3 regions of the Devosia sp. genome follow, and region 2 is predicted to be linked to each of the others. Evidence: predicted binding sites of a transcription regulator. Region 2 holds the regulator's gene; each other region holds the start of a gene.
The links. The regulator LexA, encoded in region 2, represses DNA repair genes until DNA is damaged. The targets are predictions, from matches to a motif close to TGTTCNNNNTGTGTTCNG.
Positions count from the first base shown of each region.

Region 1 (4,196 bases), 370 kb from region 2:
GGTCGGTCCAGTCGGCTTCGTTGCCTTCGTTTCGGGGCCACTGGCCCGGGTGCTGCTCAAGGGGGCAGGGCGGGGCTTCCTGCAGGCTGGCCTCATCGGCGCCCTGGTGATGATTGTCTCGGACCTCATTGCCCAGCATGCCCTGCCCATGGTGCAATTGCCCGTGGGTGTCGTGACGGGTGCATGTGGTGCCCTGTTCCTGCTATGGCTGCTGATGGCCTCCGGCCGATCCGGCCGCGTCAACTGATCGGAGCGCAGACTATGTCCGCCAATCACCAGCTCATGGCCGCCGGCCTCGATCTTGCCTATGGCGATCGCCAGATCGTTTCGGCGCTGGATCTGTCCGTTCCGGCCGGCAAGCTGACCGTCATCGTCGGCGCCAATGCCTGTGGCAAGTCCACCCTGTTGCGCGGCCTCGCCCGCCTGTTGGTGCCCGCCCGCGGCGCGGTTTATCTCGATGGCAAGCCCATCCATCAGATGCCGACGCGCGAGGTTGCCACGGTGCTCGGCGTGCTGCCGCAGAGCCCGATCGCGCCCGACGCCATTACCGTGACTGATCTTGTCGGCCGCGGCCGCTATCCGCATCAGGGCTGGTTCCGCCGCTGGACGCCTGAAGACGACGCAGCCGTCGCCGAAGCCCTGCGCGCCACCGATACGCTCGAGCTGGCCGAGCGCCCCGTCGATGAACTCTCGGGCGGCCAGCGCCAGCGCGTCTGGATCGCCATGGCCCTGGCGCAGGAAACCGACCTGCTGCTGCTCGACGAGCCCACCACCTTCCTCGACATCAACCACCAGGTCGAAGTGCTCGATCTGTTGACCGATCTGGTCAAGGCCAGCGGCCGCACCGTGGTCGTCGTCCTGCACGACCTCAACCTTGCCTGCCGCTATGCCGATCACATCGTCGCCATGAAGGCCGGCCGCATCGTCGCCGAGGGCCGTCCGGTCGAGGTGATGACCGAGGCCGTGGTCGCCGACGTTTTCGGCATGACCTCGCGCATTGTCGTCGATCCTGTCTCCGACACGCCCATGATCGTGCCCATCGGCCGCCATCACGTCGAGAAGGCGGTCGCCTAACCGGCCGTCACCCGCCTCATCCAGCCCGCGGTTTCCTCGGCCATGGCCCGCAGATGATCCGCCGTCGAAAATCCGGACATGGTCTTTCTCGGCTTCAGGTCATGGTCGCCATCCTCGAGCCATTTGAGCGTGATGGCCGGCGATAGCCCATAGGTCTCGACCTCGGCCCGCGTCCCGAACACATCGCGCGTGCCCTGCACGATCAGCGTCGGCGTCTTCAGCGTTTCAAGATGCGCAGTGCGCAGGTTTTCCGGCTTTTCGGGCGGGTGAAACGGATAGCCCAGGCACACGAGCCCCTTGATCGTCCCGTCGGCATAAAGCGCGTCGGCCACCATGCTCGCCACCCGTCCGCCCATGGATTTGCCGCCGATGAACAGCGCGCCGCCCTGCATATCCAGCGCTTCGACGGCCGCCATGAACTCCGGCATGACCTTTTCCGCCTTGGGCGGCGGCTTGCGCGTGCCCTCCCGCCGCGCCGCCATATAGCCGAACTCGAACCGCGCCACCCGGATTCCAGCCTTTGCCAGCGCCGCGCTCGTCGCCGTCATCGACGCCGAATCCATCGGCGCGCCCGCGCCATGCGCCAGTAGCAGCGTAAAGGGCGCCGCCTCCGGTCCCTCGATCATGAATTCCAGCGCCATAAGCGGCCTCCTGTTGATCGCTCCCTGTCAGCGTTTGTGCGCCGGGTCAATGTCCCTGTGCACAAGGCAACCCCGGCTGCGCCACCGCATTGACTTCCGCCTGCAAAAGAACAAAACTAGAACAAACTTCCGCACGGGGGCCGAAATGGCTGCTGCAGCGAACATCCTTCACGCCGATCTCGATTCCTTCTACGCCTCGGTCGAGCAATTGCTGAACCCCGATCTGCGCGGCAAGGCTATCGCGGTGGGCGGCGGGGTGGTGCTGGCCGCCTCCTATGAGGCCAAGGCCTTTGGCGTCAAAGGCGGCATGTCGGGCCGCCGCGCCCGCGAGCTCTGTCCCCACCTCATCTTCACCGGCGGCCATTTCGCCGAGTACCAGCGCCTCGGCGACGCCGCCATCGATGTCCTGCGCGACTATACCCCCCTGGTCGAGCGCATTTCCATCGACGAGGCCTTTGCCGATGTTTCCGGCTGCACCCATCTCTTCGGCCCGCCCGAGGAGATCGCCCGCACCATTCGCCGCCGCGTGCGCGATGAGATCGGCCTGCCCATTTCGGTCGGCGTGGCCCGCACCAAGCACCTCGCCAAGGTCGCCTCGCAGGTCGCCAAGCCCGATGGGCTGGTGCTGGTCGCTCCTGGCACCGAGCTGGACTTCCTTCACGATCTGCCCGTGGGCCTCATGTGGGGCGTCGGCCCGGTGACCGAGGCCAAGCTTAAGGATCAGGGCATTCTCACCATCGGCCAATTGGCTGCCACGCCCGGCCGCTCGCTGCGCGGGCTCCTGGGCGAGGCGGTGGGCGACAAGCTGTCCGACCTGGCCTGGGATCGTGACACCCGCGTCGTCGCCACCGGCCACCGCGCCCGCTCCGCCGGCGCCCAGTCGGCCCTTGGCCGCCGCCCCGCCACCGAAGCGGTCTATAAACCCACCCTGCGCCATCTGGCCGATCGGGTCACCTCGCGCCTGCGCGCCAAGTCACTGGCCGGCCGCACCATCACCATTCGCATCCGCTTTGCCGATATGCGCTCCATCACCCGCGCCCTGACCCTCGATGCCCCGGTGTCGGCCACCGCCATCGTGGCCGAAGTCGCCGAAGACCTGGTGCGCGCCGCCCTTGCCGAACATGCCCGGGAAAAGGTCATTACGCTCCTGGCCGTGTCAGTCTCCCATATCGACAAGCAGCCCCATATTCAGCTCGAACTGCCCCTTGGCCTGGGCGACGAAAACCGCCGCCCCGGCTCAGCCCGCGGCGCCGCTCGCTGGTCCGCCGACCGCGCCATGGACAAGGCCCGCACCCGCTTCGGCCGCGACGCCATCGGCTACGCCATAACCCAACTCGAAAAACGCCCCACCGTCCCCGACGCCTTCCGCGAGCTGGCGGAAAAGGATATGGGCCGGGCAGGGGGATGAGCAAGGCGAGGGTCGAGCCCGAGGGTGACGTTCGGTGGGGGCTGGAAAGCCGGGAGCCCTGGCAACGAGAGTGGCCGGATTCGATCCACTCTTGCCACTGACGGTCCCCGTGCCTTGGCCTGAAACCTGTCATGAAAATCGAAAGCACGATGGCATCAGGTCAGGCCTTGACCATGTTGCGCTCGATTTGCAGCAGCGGGCGCGAGGCGAAGCCTATCAGCGTGATAAGGCCCCCCGCGGCGCCCATGACAATGAACAGCATTTGGATGCCGATCATCTCGCCAAGCGGGGTGGCGAGAGCAAGCCCGATCGGTGCGCCCAGGCCTACCATGGTATTGAGCAGCGACAGGACGCGGCCCTGCAATTGGTTTGGCACGGTAGTTTGCAGGATGGCGATCAAGGGCCCATTGCCAAGGATATAGAACACGCTGCTCAGGCACCAGAAAGCTGCGGCAAGGCCAATCCAGTTTCCCGGTACCAGAGCCGTAAACGCGACCGAGAAACAGGAAATTGCGAAGCCCCATAGTACCCAGAGGATTTTGCGCTTGGGTGCTATGGCCGCGACGATGATGCCCGCCGCTATCATCCCAGCACCGGACAGGCCTTCCATGAGGGCAACCTGTGGCGCCGCGCCGCCGAAATACTCCTTCACCAGCAGGGGAATGAGCGTGAAAGCAGGCATGATGGCGATGATCGTAACGAACAAAAGCCCATAGAGGCGGCGCAGCCCGCCATTGTGCCAAACGGTGCTGACGCCTTCGCGCAGCTCCTTCCAAACGCCGAGCCGATCCGCGACCGCAATACGCACTTGCGGAATGCGGTAAATCAGCAGCGGCATGATGCCAAATGCCGCCGTGACAATATCGATCATCAGGGCGTAGCCAATAGGCATGACGGAGATCGCGAGCGCCCCAAGAGGGGCTGCGGCCACCAGCATGATGCCGCTCAAGGTCTGGTTCAGCCCGGCAGCGCGAGAAATGAAGCTTTCCGGCACAAGCATGGCCGTGCTTGCCGCTGCTGCGGGTTGCTGGAATGCCTGCATCGAGCTGCGAATAAACATCATGGTGTAGATG
Region 1 covers NZ_CP075529.1:397,692-401,887, forward strand. Annotated here, with positions in the region: gene KIT02_RS01905 (iron chelate uptake ABC transporter family permease subunit) at 1-247, shown strand, start outside; gene KIT02_RS01910 (ABC transporter ATP-binding protein) at 262-1,074, shown strand; gene KIT02_RS01915 (alpha/beta family hydrolase) at 1,071-1,715, opposite strand; gene dinB (DNA polymerase IV) at 1,861-3,123, shown strand; gene KIT02_RS01925 (MFS transporter) at 3,284-4,196, opposite strand, start outside.
Region 1: dinB (DNA polymerase IV) is a predicted target of LexA. The motif match lies at 1,822-1,839, and genes of this name have one in related genera.

Region 2 (4,196 bases):
CTGTGCTCGATGAATTGGGCGTGTCCGCCGAAAACACTGCCATTGTCGAAGTCTGGAACAAGGTCGACCTTCTGGAAGACCCCGTGCTGGCCCTGGCCTCAGCAAAGCCCGCAGGGGCCGTCGTCACCAGCGTGCCGCTGTCGGCGCAGACCGGGCAGGGGGTGGATCACCTGCTCGAGGTCATCGAGAAAACCCTGGGGGAGCAAAGCCGGACCTATCAGGTCCATGTGCCGCACAGCGCCGGGGCCGATATCGGCTGGCTACACAGCCATGCCGAGGTCGTCTTGCGCGGTGAGCCCGACGAGCGCGGCACCAGTTTTGTCGTGCGTGTCGATCCGCGCCACCGGGCCATGTTCCTCGAGCGGTTCAATGGCCGGATCGAGGCCGACGGCAGCTAGAGTTTGTCGCGGGCGCGAACCTCGTTCCAATAGCCGTCCAACCGGTCCAGACCGGCCTGCTCGGGCGCAATTCCATCTTCGCGGCATCGCGCCTCGACATGGTGAAAGCGCCGCGTGAATTTTGAATTGGCATCCCGCAATGCCGCTTCCGGGTCAATGCCGGCCTTGCGGGCGAGATTGGCGACCGCAAACAACAGGTCCCCGATTTCCTCGTGGACGGCCCCGGCATCATGAGCTGCATGGGCTCCAAAAACCTCGTCCAGTTCCTCCTCGACCTTGTGGCGCACCTGCTGAAGGTCGGGCCAGTCAAAACCCACCTTTGCCGCGCGCTTTGTCAGCTTTGCGGCGCGGGCGAGGGCGGGCAGCACCTGTGGAACATCGTCGAGTACGGACGGCTCAGCCTGCCCCTTGCTGCCCGCCTTTGCCGCGCGCTCGGCAACCTTTATGGCCTCCCAGCGGTCCTGCGCATCCGAGGCTCCGGAAGCGGACACCGCCCCAAAAACATGCGGATGGCGGCGGATAAGCTTTTCCGTGATCGCATGGATGACATCGCCAATGTCAAAGTGACCGGCTTCCTTGGCCATCTGCGCATGATAGATGGGCTGCAGCAGCAGATCGCCTAGTTCCTCGCGCAAGTCGGCAAAATCCTCGCGCTCGATTGCGTCCGCAACCTCATAGGCCTCTTCGATCGTGTAGTGCCTGATCGTCCTGAAATCCTGCTCGAGATCCCATGGACATCCACCATCGGGATCACGCAGGGCGGCCATGATTTCGATAAGGCGGCTGAGATCGCGAGAGGGCTGCATGGTCGGGTCCTGAGGAATCGGTGGCGCCAGCGTATCAGCCCGGGAGTGGAGTGGCACCGTCAGCGGCCATCAACGCATCTCCGTAATTCGCATAATATATATTATGGAACTATTTGATGTGACCGCGGCCTGGATTTCGGACGGTTTTACCGTAGCCAGGCTCACGAATACGGCAAGGCCGGGTTATGAACTAAGACGATTTCGTGCCGGCCAAAGGTGCAAGCCTTCCCAAGTCCGGCCAGCTGTCGCTACGGTTCCCCAAGCGCGTACTTGGCTGAACCTCCCGGAGAGCCTGCCGGACCTCGCGTCTACCATGTCCGTGCCTACGACGATTCTGTCATAAGCCGTGATGGTTCCGCTAGTCCGCATGGTGGCTTGCTGGGCGTCACCGAGAGTTCGAAGACTTCATGGTGAGCCTGTCCAATCTCGAGGTTTTTTGACCAAGCCCTTGGCGCCGTCCGGCCTTATTGCCGTCGCGACATTGGGCCATCAGCGCAACCTTTGCTCCTCCCGGCGCGTGAGGAGTTGCAGAACATAACTGGAACACGTATAGTCGTTCCGTCTATGTTCCGATTCTAGGGTTGTGGGGCCGATGCTGACACGCAAACAACACGAACTGCTGATGTTCATCCATGAACGGATGAAGGAAAGCGGGATCCCGCCCTCGTTCGACGAGATGAAGGATGCGCTCGATCTCGCATCCAAGTCGGGCATTCACCGATTGATCACGGCTCTGGAAGAGCGTGGTTTCATCCGGCGGCTGCCCAACCGGGCGCGGGCGCTGGAAGTGGTCAAGCTTCCGGACTCGATGAATCCATCCTTGGGCGGTCGCAAGGCACGCTTCGAGCCCGCCGTAATCGAGGGCAGTCTCGGAAAGGTATCAGCACCCCCTGCCCGTGCATCGTCGGGGTCGGACGATTATGCGCGGCCGGTGTCCATACCGGTCATGGGACGCATTGCGGCCGGTACGCCGATCGAAGCCATTCAATCGCACTCGCACACCATCGCCGTACCGCCTGAAATGCTCGGGCCTGGCGAGCATTATGCGCTCGAAGTGCGCGGGGACTCGATGATCGAGGCCGGGATTTTCGATGGCGACACGGTTCTCATCAAGAAGCAGGACATTGCCTCGACCGGCGAGATCATCGTGGCCTTGGTCGATGATGAGGAAGCCACGCTCAAGCGCCTGCGGCGCAAGGGCAATACCGTGGCGCTGGAAGCCGCCAATCCGGCCTATGAAACCCGCATCTTCCCGCCCGACCGGGTAAAGGTCCAGGGCCGTCTCGTGGGGCTGCTGCGGAAATATTAAGGTGGGTTATCCCACAGCCAAGGCCGTCATGGACGCCTATGCCGAAGGCATAAATGCCCATGACTTTGACCTGCTCGAAGACCTGATCGATGCCGACGCGGTCTTCTGGTTCAGCTCCGGATCCTATCGTGGCTTGCCCGCAATTCGAGCTGCCTTCGAGGCGACCTGGACCCGGCTTCAGAACGAGACCTATTGGCTCGAAGAGCTAGCCTGGATTGCCTCAGATGATGGGGCGGCTGCCTGCACTTATTCGTTCCGCTGGCGAGCGGAGGTTGATGGCTCACGCATCGAGGGCGGCGGGCGCGGCACGAGTGTCTTGCGGCGCCGTGCCGAGGGCTGGCTTATCGTGCACGAGCATTTGAGTGCGGAGCCGACGTGATGCCGGTCGAAAAGGTCTGCCCTGTCGTAGTGCGCGGCCATGCTGCGGGACTGGAAATATTGGCCTTCGCCCACCCCCTGGCCGGCTGGCAATTGGTGAAAGGCACGCGGGAGCCGGGGGAGTCCATAGCCGAGGGCGCGTTGCGCGAACTGGCTGAAGAGTCCGGTATTGTGGGGCAAGCCGGAGCGGGTACAGTCTGGACAAGTGAGCACATCGCCGCGGGGCAAGTGTGGCATTTCGTACCTGTCACCGTGGGTGATGTGCCTGATCGCTTTTCTTTCCACACGCTGGACGATGGTGGTCACCGCTTTGATTTCTTCTGGTGGAATTTGACTGCGTCGCCGGGACCCGAATGGCACCCATTTTTCGTCTTGGCCTTGGATGAGATCTCAGCAAGGACCCCCACGAGCTCCTGACGCATCGGTGTTTCAGGGCCCCGCTCGGTCCAGAGGCTTGGTGAGCTAAGCTGGTGCTCATCGATGGATTGACACACCGCGTTCCCGTTCACTCCCGGTGTCATTCCCGCGAAAGCGGGAACCTTTGGTTGATCGGAAATCCCTGCGTTCGGGGAGATTTCCCTGAAAATCTCGATGCGACCAGCTTGCATGCACCCGGCCTGCATGCGCCGGGTCACGGGCGAAGTGTTGACCGCGCCGCGTGTGAGTAGCCTGAAGTTATCCCCCTCCCCCAAGACCACAGGCATATTGTGCTCACCCCTGCACGGGCTGCGCGGTCGCGACGAACAATCGGTGCGGGGGACCGGATGGAGAAACGGGGTCGCCCATCTTCCGTTCGCGCATATGGACGGACCCCCGGAACCTCCCCGGGGATCATGTCGGGCCCTTCCGGCTGCACCGGATTGGCAGCTGCCACGTCGCCAGCAGGGCGAAGACGAAGCAGTCCCTCATGGACGGCACCGGACGCAACGCCGCCGAAACCAATGCGATGAACGAGTCTCCGGTGCATGGGGCGAGGTTTTCCTCACCTATACTTTTGCCGGACGACCGGCACCGAGGCGAATCTCGCCCCATGCCGCAGCTTCGAGGCGGCGGCACGCAAAATCCTTCCGGTGGAAGGATTTTAGTCGAGAAGGCCATGAGAGCTAATCTCGAATGGCAGAGGCGGTGGTATCACGAACCCGGAGGCCATTGGCCGTCCGGCGTTTCGGCACGTCCGCCCAACGGCAAACCGGCCCTGCAGAACGGGCCGGTTTCCTTGAGCGTCTGACTTGTGAACTGAACCATCGCTGTCATCGCCCCTCCCCTCAGGGGAGAGGGATGGGGTGAGGGGTGAAAGAAAGTGAT
Region 2 covers NZ_CP075529.1:764,368-768,563, reverse strand. Annotated here, with positions in the region: gene hflX (GTPase HflX) at 1-398, shown strand, start outside; gene mazG (nucleoside triphosphate pyrophosphohydrolase) at 395-1,204, opposite strand; gene lexA (transcriptional repressor LexA) at 1,797-2,513, shown strand; gene KIT02_RS03720 (nuclear transport factor 2 family protein) at 2,515-2,892, shown strand; gene KIT02_RS03715 (NUDIX domain-containing protein) at 2,892-3,308, shown strand; gene KIT02_RS03710 (IlvD/Edd family dehydratase) at 4,196-4,196, opposite strand, start outside.

Region 3 (4,196 bases), 1.4 Mb from region 2:
GACCGGGGCGGAGGTTGTGCAATGGCGGCGCCATTGTCGGGTCAAGCCCGAGGGCGACGGCCGGTAGGCGATCGGATGACGCAGATTATAAGCGCCGTTCCAAAAAACAAAACCGCGTGGCAGTTGCCTACCACGCGGTCAAATTCGGTAGAGGAAAACCGCTTAGCCGGCGAGGGCGGCGCGGACTTCCTTCTTGATACCCAGGGCCAGGGGGCTCAGGTCGGCATCATCCTGCTTGAGCAGGAAGGCGTCCAGGCCACCACGGTGCTCGACCGTGCGCAGGGCGGAAGTGGTGATGCGCAGCTTGACCGGACGATTGAGGGCGTCCGAGATCAGCGTGACATTGACCAGATTGGGGAGAAAACGGCGGCGGGTGCGGTTGAGGGCGTGCGAAACATTGTTGCCCATCATAACGCCCTTGCCGGTCAGTTCGCAGCGACGTGCCATGATTGTAGATCCTGTTTGTGTAAAGGTCCTGCGTGGCGGGGAAGTCCGCAACGGGCCTCATTTGTCATGAAATCTGGCGGCTCTTTAGAGAAAGAGGCCCGTCCCGTCAAGCCAAAGGGCCGTTTTGAGGGCCGTGAATGCCTTGCCAGCGCCCAAAGGCATGGGCAGGTTTGATCGAACCCACTGATTCGTCCGGCGCCAGGCCGCCGGTTCACCCGAGACGAGTTGACGCCGTGATCCGTTCCACCCTCGCCGCCACTGCCCTTGTCCTAAGCCTTACGCAAGTCGCGATGGCACAGGTCGACGCCAAGTTCAATTATGTGCTGACGCTGGGTGGTCTCAATGTGGCGCTGATGGAAGTCGGGCTGACAGACGATGGCAGACGCTATGGCCTCGACCTCAGCGCCAATGTCACCGGGGTCGGCTCGGTGGTGGCCAGCGGCACGGCCAAGGCCTCCGTGCGGGGCAGTTCGGCCGGCGCGAGCCTGGTTTCGGAGAGCTTTGCGCTCGAAACCCGCGCCAATGGCGAGGTGTTCACCGCCGAAGTCGGTTTTTCCGGCCGCGCTGTCAGCACCTTTCAGGTCAACCCGCCGATCGTCGATACCGGGGACCGCGTTCCAATCGAACGCAGCCAGTTGAGCGGGGTGGGCGACTTCATTTCCGCCTTCGTGCTCAAGGGCAGTGCGCTCGACCGGAGCCTGTGTGAAAAGCGCGCCTCCATCTTTACCGGTGTCGAGCGCTTCAACATCGAGATGGGTTTTCTCGATACCGATGAGGCGACATCGCCCCGCACCGGCTATCAGGGGCCGCTCGTGGCCTGTTCGCTGCGCTACCGGCCGATCTCGGGACATTTCGCCAGCTCGGAAATGACCACTTATCTGGCCGAGAGCAGCCGCATGGTCCTGTGGTATGCGCCGCTGGGCCAGACCGGCTACTACGTGCCCTATCGTGTGATCGTCGGTACCTCGATGGGCGATCTCTCCATGATCCTGGTCGGCATGCGCGAATAGGCAGGCTGCGCGTCAAACACAGCGCCCCCGGCCCCTGTCCCAAAACCGGACGGTCAAAAGGTTTTTTGCCAATTTTATGAGCCCGACCGCCGGGCGCGCCGGGGTGCGCGCGTTAACGTCTCGGCTCCGCGCAGAAAAATTCTGGCAGCGTTTCGCTAAGAAAGTGCCGAGGCGCCCGCAAATTTACCCCCTGTTAGCCTCTGTGAACGGTTTCGGGCTCCAATGAGGCGCGCCGGGCGGGTGATTGTGGCTGCGTGCCGCCATTGCCACCAGATGATGGGGGAGAACAAAGCCGCATTGTGCTGACTGCCCCGATTCTGTCCCTGTTCGTTCCGGGTTTGGTTCATGGGTTAACGCGCGGCTGCGCGGACGTCGCGATCTGCGCCGGAATGGGACGGGTGGACATATTGGGTGGTGCTGGTGTCGAGAAACCAGAGGCTCCGCTTTCTCGGGAGTGACCCAGTGGGGTGGGCGGGGCTGGAGTGGAGTGGGAGCTGCGTGACGGGTAGAGGGCGAGCCTGGGCGGCGGGTGAGATGAGGACCAGCGCTTGCGGTGGCGCGGTGTCACCTTGTGCCAGGGTGGGACGTCAACGGGCGATTTTGCCAATGGGTTGGTGCGAGGGGGCCGGATTACGGGCTGGAAAGCCTCAACGGCGAAATTATTCTGGTCGCCGCCGCCTTTACCGCGCGTTCATCTTTGCCCGCAGAACGCTGAAATTAACCCGATGGCAACCAAGTTGAATGCCCTGGCGCTCGAAAGTCCCGGCAAGACACGGTGATGCGCCGCGCTTGTGTGTCGGCGGGCGTCGTGCCCACCAGATGTGGCCGAGAACAAAACCGGATTGGGTGAGTCGCGCCGATTCGATGCTGATTTGTTCCGGTTCTGTTTCGCCCGTTAATGTCCGGGGCGGGATCGTGGCGAAATTGTGCAGGGTTGGGACAACTGGCCGGGGCCCCTCGCATGTCATCACGCGAGCGACTAAATAGGGCGGGATGACTTTCGCACACTCCCATTCGGTCAAGGCGATTCTCGGCCCGACCAATACCGGCAAGACCTATTTCGCCATCGAGCGCATGTTGGCCCATCCCACCGGGATGATCGGCCTGCCGCTGCGCCTTCTGGCGCGCGAGGTCTATCAGCGGGTGGTGGAGCGGGTCGGCGAACAGGCGGTGGCGCTGGTGACCGGCGAGGAGCGGATCGTTCCGGCCAAGCCGCGCTATTGGGTGGCGACGGTGGAAGCCATGCCCATGGATATCCATGTCGACTGCGTGGCCGTGGACGAAATCCAGACCGCCATCGACTTCGATCGCGGCCATGTCTTTACCGACAGGCTGCTCAAGGCCCGGGGCCTGCAGGAAACGCTGCTTTTGGGCTCGGCGACCATGGCCGGGGTGGTGCGCAAGCTGATCCCCCATGCCGAGATCATCGACCGGCCACGTTTCTCGCAGCTGACCTATTCGGGTTCGCGCAAAATCTCCCGCCAGCCGCCGCGCTCGGCCATCGTCGCCTTCTCGGCCCGGCAGGTCTATGCCATTGCCGAACTGATCCGCCGCGAACGGGGCGGGGCGGCGGTGGTGATGGGGGCGCTCAGCCCCCGCACGCGCAACGCCCAGGTCGATCTCTACCAGAATGGGGACGTGGATTTTCTCGTGGCCACCGATGCCATCGGCATGGGGCTGAACCTGGATATCCACCACGTCGCTTTTGCCGACGACACCAAGTTCGACGGGCATCAGAGCCGGCCGCTGACGCCGTCGGAACTGGGCCAGATCGCCGGACGGGCGGGACGCCACCGCCATAACGGCACGTTCGGGGTGACCGGCGGCACGGCCAATTTCGACGAGGAACTGGTCGTGCAGCTTGAGACGCACGACTTCGAGCCGGTGCGCCAGGTGCAATGGCGCAATTCGAACCTCAATTTCGGCTCGATCGAGGCGCTGCGCCATTCCCTCGAAATGTCGCCGCAGGATCGCACGCTGACCCGGGTGCCGGTGGCCACCGACCAGCACGCGCTCGAATTTCTGGCGCGCAACGAGGCGGCGAGCCTGGCGCGTGGTCACGATGCGGTCAAACTGCTCTGGGAATGTTGCCAGATTCCGGACTATCAGGGGATTTCACCGGCGGCGCATGGCGAAATCGTCACCCGGATTTATTCGGATTTGAGACGAATTGGATCGGTCAATGCGGACTGGATTGCCGAGCAGGTCCGGTTTTGCGACAATGGCGAGGGCGACATTGACACACTCAGTAACCGGATCAAGCAGATCCGCACCTGGACCTTTGTCGCCAATCGGAAAAACTGGCTTGAAGACCCTCTCTATTGGCGCGAAAAGACACGGGACATTGAAGATCGGCTGAGCGACGCCCTGCATGAGCGTCTCACCCAGAGATTCGTCGACCGGCGCACGAGCGTTCTGCTCCGCCACCTGAAAGACAAACGTATGGTATCTCCCGAAATCAACAGCCAAGGCGAAGTCAGGTTGGAAGGCCACCTGATCGGTACGCTCGAAGGCTTCCGCTTCACCCTGGCGCGCAATGATGGCGACGCTGATGCCAAGGGGCTGCGCGGCGCCGCCGATTCGGTCGTGGCGCCGGAGATACATCATCGTGCCGAACGATTGGCTGGTTCGCCAAATGAAGAATTTGTGTTGGCGACCGATGGCCGCCTGCGCTGGCGCGGCGAAATGGTCGCCGAACTGGCCGAGGGCGACAGCCTGTTCCGGCCGCGCATCATCATC
Region 3 covers NZ_CP075529.1:2,187,155-2,191,350, reverse strand. Annotated here, with positions in the region: gene rpmB (50S ribosomal protein L28) at 163-447, opposite strand; gene KIT02_RS10730 (DUF3108 domain-containing protein) at 681-1,457, shown strand; gene KIT02_RS10725 (helicase-related protein) at 2,451-4,196, shown strand, end outside.
Region 3: KIT02_RS10725 (helicase-related protein) is a predicted target of LexA. The motif match lies at 2,331-2,348, and genes of this name have one in related genera.